One region of the Vibrio sp. 2134-1 genome, then DNA from elsewhere that is predicted to be linked to it. Evidence: predicted binding sites of a transcription regulator. Region 1 holds the regulator's gene; the other holds the start of a gene.
What was found. The regulator CRP, encoded in region 1, controls carbon source genes, mostly activating them, when cyclic AMP is high. The targets are predictions, from matches to a motif close to TGTGANNNNNNTCACA.
Positions count from the first base shown of each region.

Region 1 (3,428 bases):
TTAGGTATGGGTTGTAGTGATCGTTGGCAGAACACGAAAAGTGAGCAAAGACTCGGAAAAGCGTGTTGACTGACTGGCATTTACCGTCACAGGTTGATGGTTGCTCGTTCATTATTCTGGACAACTTTTGTTGTGAACGAGCAGCCAACTTCCGCTTACCTTTAAACTCTACATCTCGTAACAAGGAGTCGTTATGACGCCCGATGTGTTATTTGAATCGCTATGGCAAGATTACATTCAACGTCTTTGCCCTTCGGCTGCTAAAGTGCATCAGCTGCTTCAAGAAGATGAGCCTCTGATTAATGATCATATAGCTTTACGTACCTTCAATATCGCGCCTCTTGGTATTGAAACTCTAGCTAAGCCATTTGTAGCTATTGGTTACAAGGCGTGTGGTGATTACATTTTCGAAAGCAAAAAGCTGGTTGCTAAGCACTATGAGCACCCAGATCCGAAGCAACCTAAAGTATTTATTAGTGAGCTAAAAGTTGAAGAGTGCTCGCCTGAGCTACAAGAGATTGTGAAAAATTTGGTGGCACAAATCGATGCTGACAAGCTGAAAGATAGCGCATTCTTACATGGTGGACGCTTGTGGGATTTAAGCTTTGCTGATTACCAAACGTTGGCTAAAGAAAGTGAGTACGCATCTTGGCTTGCGGCGCATGGTTACGGAGCAAACCACTTCACGGTGAGCGTTAACCAGCTCAATGAATATGAAGAAGTGAAGCAGGTAAACGATCATCTGCGTACCGCTGGGTTTACCATTAATGAAAATGGTGGTGAAGTGAAGGGCACTCCTGAGGTGTTGCTAGAGCAGTCATCGACCATGGCAGATAAAGTAGCGGTTCGTTTTAGCGAAGGCACTGAAATTATCCCTGGCGGGTTTTATGAATTTGCTAAGCGCTATCCGATGGAAAATGGTGATTTGTACCCAGGTTTCGTGGCCGCTTCAGCTGACAAAATCTTTGAAAGTACGAATGGCTAAGTTTTAGGGTTAACCTGTTAAGCTTACTCATTAGTGTTCGCTGCACCCTATCTCATTTGGTCATGAGTAAATAAAAAGCCACCAATGTTGCCATTGGTGGCTTTTATAATTTTGTTCGTGTCACTCTAGTTCGAGATTAACGAGTACCGTAAACCACGATGGTTTTACCGTGAGCAGAGATTAGGTTCTGCTCTTCTAGCATCTTCAAGATACGACCTACTGTCTCACGAGAACAGCCAACAATTTGACCGATTTCTTGACGAGTGATCTTGATTTGCATGCCGTCTGGGTGAGTCATTGCGTCTGGTTGTTTTGCAAGGTTCAGAAGCGTCTGAGCGATACGACCAGTTACGTCTAGGAACGCCAGGTCACCCACTTTTTGGCTAGTTACTTGAAGACGACGAGCCATCTGCGCAGAAAGACGCATTAGGATGTCTGGGTTTACTTGGATAAGCTGACGGAACTTCTTGAAAGAAATTTCAGCAACTTCACAAGGAGATTTAGCACGAACCCAAGCTGTGCGCTCTTGGTCTTCCTCGAATAGACCAAGTTCACCAATAAAGTCTCCTTGGTTTAGGTAAGAAAGGATCATCTCCTTACCTTCTTCGTCTTTGATAAGAACCGCAACAGAACCTTTAACGATGTAGTACAAAGTTTCTGCCTTTTCGCCCGCGTGAATTAGCGTGCTCTTTGAAGGGTACTTATGAATATGACAGTGTGAAAGAAACCACTCTAATGTTGGGTCGGTTTGAGGTTTACCTAGAACCATAATATCTCACTTCCTCTGCAGGGTACGCTTGCGCTATCCATATTTTAGCTAAGCCTGAATTAGGCCTACTAGAATAAGAGCACTTTTTATATGCTGCAAGCTCTCTTGTGTTTCGGTAAGAAATAGTATCCTTTTTCGAAAACGATTTCTTGATTTTAATCGTGCCATGATTGAGATTTTGTAAGCAAAACTGTGCACATGATCACGGTATGAAAAGTAAACATCTTCGCAGGCAGGTTTTTAGCCAATTTTCCCTGTTTCGATGAGCTGTTGTAGGATAGGCCGAACTATGAGCTCCATTGCAAAGCTCATCTTACCGCCGGGTACGACAATCGTGTTGTGGCGTGACATGAATGAGCCATCAATCATGGCCAGCAGATATGGGAAGTCGACATTCTTGATACCGCGTAGGCGAATCACCACAAAACTCTCATCCAAACTAGGGATGCCTTTTGCATTAAGTGGGTTGGAAGTATCAACGGTCGGTACGCGCTGGAAGTTGATGTGAGTACGAGAAAACTGCGGAGTGATATAGTTGAGGTAATCGTCCATGGATCGCACGATTGAGTCCATTACCGCTTCACGCGAATGGCCGCGATCGCGAGTGTCACGTACGAATTTTTGGATCCACTCTAAGTTCACAATCGGCACCATACCAATTAAGAAATCCACATGTTGAGCAACATTAACATCGCCATCGACCACGCCACCATGTAACCCTTCATAAAACAGCACGTCGCTGTTTTCGGGTAAGTCTTGCCACGGTGTAAACGTGCCTGGCATTTGATTGTAGGGAACCGCTTCGTCAAACGTGTGCAGATAACGGCGCACGCTGCCAGTACCATCATGCCCGAACTTACGGAAAAACTCTTCTAATCCCGGGAAGTCATTAGCTTGTGGGCCAAAGTAGCTAATGTGTCGACCTTGCTCGCGGGCTTTGCGAATTTCGATGTCCATTTCTGGGCGAGTAAAGCGATGGAAGCTATCGCCTTCAACCCATGCGGGTTTAACGTTCATCATATTGAACATTTTACGGAAGGCTTCAGATGTAGTGGTCGTGCCGGCACCGGACGAACCAGTAACCGCAATAATTGGGTGTTTAGCTGACATGACAAACCTTGTCGAAAATTACTTACCTGTAATGTGCAGTAGAGTTACTACTGCACGGTCGATATCCCACTATAGCACGTAACAATACCTTGTCATCGAGTGGGATACGGTAAAATGTGAAGGGTCTAAAATTTTGTTTTATGTTGAATATCGACGGTTTCGTGTAGCTCAGAGAACACGATAACCGCTTCACCTTTTTCCAATTGAGCTTTAACTTGATCAATTTTGTCTTGCAAAGAAACCTCGACGGTTCCGTAATCCGTTCCTTCGCGTAAGACGAATTCACGAATTAAGTTTTCCAATGTTTCCGGCGCAATGTCTTGCCATGGAATGATCATAAATACCTCTAACTTTTATGATGAGCGGCTAGTTTACTGCGTTCGTTGCTTGGATACAGCAGAAAGGTAATCTGCGGCGATACTTTCGTAATACGCGGGCAGCGCTTCCTCCAACCAAAACTTAGGTTTTAACGCCGTTCCTGTCAGGAAGCCAACATGGCCACCGTGTTCAAAGAGACGGTAATCAATGTTATCTGGCAGAACAAATTTCGGGATCACATCGTCG
Region 1 covers NZ_JAWOUS010000025.1:30,001-33,428, forward strand. Annotated here, with positions in the region: gene R7R78_RS20835 (DUF1338 domain-containing protein) at 194-985, shown strand; gene crp (cAMP-activated global transcriptional regulator CRP) at 1,122-1,754, opposite strand; gene R7R78_RS20845 (phosphoribulokinase) at 1,995-2,864, opposite strand; gene R7R78_RS20850 (YheU family protein) at 2,990-3,202, opposite strand; gene R7R78_RS20855 (hydrolase) at 3,236-3,428, opposite strand, start outside.

Region 2 (3,428 bases), on a different contig from region 1:
CAACGTTTTCGCTTGTAGGTGCTCGTTATCGATCGCACGCAGTTTTTCAAGCTCAGAGTTGGCTAGAACAGGCGATTCCAATTCTACTTTCTGACAGTGAAGTGGTGTTTCAGTCAGAAGGTTTTGGTCTTTACCCAAGTAAGTGTTCAGCGACATAACCATGCGCTCACGGATCGGGTCGATCGGTGGGTTGGTTACCTGTGCGAACAGCTGCTTGAAGTAGTTAGAGAGATGTTGAGACTGATGAGATAGAACCGCAAGAGGCCAGTCGGCACCCATTGCTGATAATGGTTCTTTCGCGTCATTCGCCATTGGAACGATGATTTCGTTCACTTCTTCAGTGCTTACGCCAAACGCTTGTTGGCGGTGTAGAAGGTGTTCTGGCTTAGGTTGGCTGAACTGGTTGCTCGCATCTGGCAGCTTCTTCAAGCTCAGTAGGTTTTCTTCTACCCACTTCTCGTAAGGCTGCGCTGTTGCAATGGTGTCTTTCACTTCTTCATCGGAGATGATGCGACCTTGCTCTAGGTCTGCAACGAAGATACGACCTGGTTGTAGGCGACCACGGAACTCAACGTTTTCTGGTTCTATATCCACAACACCAGATTCAGATGCCATCACTAGGAAGTTATCTTTGGTCACTGTGTAGCGAGAAGGGCGCAAACCGTTACGGTCTAGTGTCGCACCAACTTGAACACCATCAGTAAAACATACGGAAGCCGGGCCATCCCATGGTTCCATGATGTTCGCATGGTACTGATAGAACGCGCGACGCTTAGGATCCATGTTTTTGTTTTCTTGCCATGCTTCCGGAATCATCATCATCAATGCGTGTGGCAGGCTGCGACCAGACAGAACTAGGAGCTCAAGTGCCATATCGAAGTTAGATGAATCCGAGCTGCCTTCCTGACAGATTGGAAGAAGCATGTCGATTTCAGCCTGAGTAAACAGGTCTGATTCTAGGATTGCTTCACGGGCTTTCATCCAGTTCAAGTTACCGCGAACTGTATTGATTTCACCGTTGTGGGCAATGTAACGGAAAGGCTGTGCAAGACGCCATTTCGGGAAGGTATTGGTAGAGAAACGAGAGTGTACCAGTGCCAGTGCAGTCACCATGGTCGGGTTTTGTAGATCAAGGAAGTACTGAGGTACTTGCTCGGTCGTTAACTGACCTTTGTACACCAATGTCTTGTAAGACATGGAGTTAATGTAGAAGTCGTCACCAATGTTCGAAACGCTTTCTAGGCAAACACGTACAGTATAGTTACGAAGTACGTACAGTTTGCGTTCTAGTTCTTCAGGTGTGATGCCAGGGCCACCAGAGATAAACACATGCTCAAACTGAGGCTCTGTGCTTAGTGGGTCTGCACCGATCATTGAGTTATCGGTTGGTAAAACGCGGTAGCCGATAACTTCAAGATCTAGACGCTGTGCATTACGTTCTAGAATGTCACGGCATTGCTCGCGTTTGTATTCGTCTTTCGGGAAAAGAACGACACCAACACCATACTTTTCAAACGAAGGCAGTTTAATGCCTAGCTTAACGGCTTCTTCTAATAGGAATTCATGAGGTTTTTGTAGCAAGATACCCGCACCGTCACCGCTGCATGGGTCACAACCTTGACCACCACGGTGTTCCATGCGAGCCAGCATATCCAATGCTTGAGTCACTACTTCATGAGATTTACGGTTTTTAAGGTGAGCAACAAAACCGATACCGCAAGCGTCATGCTCCAGTTCCGGAGTGTACAGACCCTGTGGATTTTGCTCTCTATCTACCATAGATACATCCTTCCAGTTCAATGTCGACGCAAAAGTACCGGGCAGCAAATACTACCTAGACTATTGATTACGTCTTGTCCTTTATATTTATTATCGCCACCGATCTAGGTTGACCGGTCTTGATTCCTTTCCGTATCTCGCAGGAAAAGTTTTGCGAGAAAAACAATCCTTGGTGGTATCCCTTTATTTATTATCACTATCTAGTGATTTATATAGGTAGGAGTGGGATAACACCGACAAATCCCGCAGTGTGCTTTGTAATAAAAGTCACAAAAATAACGGGGTTGTGTAAGTATCCTACAATTTTGTCACTTCAGAATGCAATGAAAAAGTCGGCGTTGTGACCCAATTTTTTCGTTTAATTATGCATTTTTAGTTTAACATTTACGCAACATGAACGATTTTTGCCTTTAATTATGCAAGTTTATTGATTTTGACCCGCATGATGGGTGTTTGAATTGATTAATATTGTGTGTTTTTTCTTGCAGGGATGTAATTTATTTACACAGATCGTAGTGAGATTGATTACGATTTATTGTTGGTGAGAATTTATGCAGTTACATGAGTTGGTCAATACAATCGGCCAAGATCTTCAGCGTCGATACGGTGAAAAGGTTCATAAGTTAACATTGCACGGTGGATTTAGTTGCCCTAACCGCGATGGCACGATTGGGCGGGGAGGATGTACATTTTGCAATGTGGCTTCGTTTGCAGATGAAGAAGTCCAGATAAAAAGCATTCACGAACAGTTAAAAGATCGCGCAGGTGAAATTCACAGAGCGAAGAAGTATCTCGCTTATTTTCAGGCCTACACCAGTACCTATGCAGAAGTACAAGTTCTCAAAAACATGTATGAGGAAGCACTAAAGGCTGCAGACATGGTTGGTCTTTGTGTGGGGACGCGTCCTGATTGCGTCCCTGATGCGGTATTGGATTTACTGTCGGGCTATGTACAGCAAGGTTATGAGATTTGGCTAGAGCTAGGTCTTCAAACTGCCAACAATGACACCCTCAAGCGTATCAACCGTGGTCATGATTTTGAGTGTTATGCCGAAATCACTAAGCGTGCGCGAACACTCGGAATCAAGGTTTGTACTCACTTAATTGTGGGTTTACCCAAAGAAACCCGCGCCGAAAATATTGAAACGCTGCAAAAAGTGTTGGCCGTGGGAACGGATGGCATCAAGTTACATGGCTTGCATATTGTCGAAGGTAGCACCATGGCGAAAGCTTGGCGTGCTGGAAAGCTAGAAGCCCCTGAATTAGAAGAATATGTTGCGATCGCCAGTGAAATGATTCGTATGACACCACCAGATGTGATTTATCATCGCGTTTCATCAGCAGCCAGGAGGCCCACGTTATTATCGCCTCTGTGGTGTGAAAACCGTTGGCTAGCGATGACGGAAATTGGTCGAGATCTCAGTGCTCATGGTGCTCAAGGGAGTCTTACGGGGAATACCTTTATCTATACTAAACCGGAATTAATAGCAGATCGCTCAATAAATAACTGATATATTTTAACCAGTGTTCTTTGAAGGTTTAAACGATGGATCAGTTACTCAATTGGCTTTGGGGTGGTCAAGGCGGTTATGGCTATGTCGTCTTGTTGTTAATCGCAGGCGTGTGCGCGTTAGCACTGATCTATTTGC
Region 2 covers NZ_JAWOUS010000005.1:220,769-224,196, forward strand. Annotated here, with positions in the region: gene gltB (glutamate synthase large subunit) at 1-1,779, opposite strand, end outside; gene R7R78_RS08880 (TIGR01212 family radical SAM protein) at 2,331-3,290, shown strand; gene R7R78_RS08885 (GGDEF domain-containing protein) at 3,326-3,428, shown strand, end outside.
Region 2: the regulator CRP is predicted to act here: its motif matches at 2,036-2,051, upstream of gltB (glutamate synthase large subunit).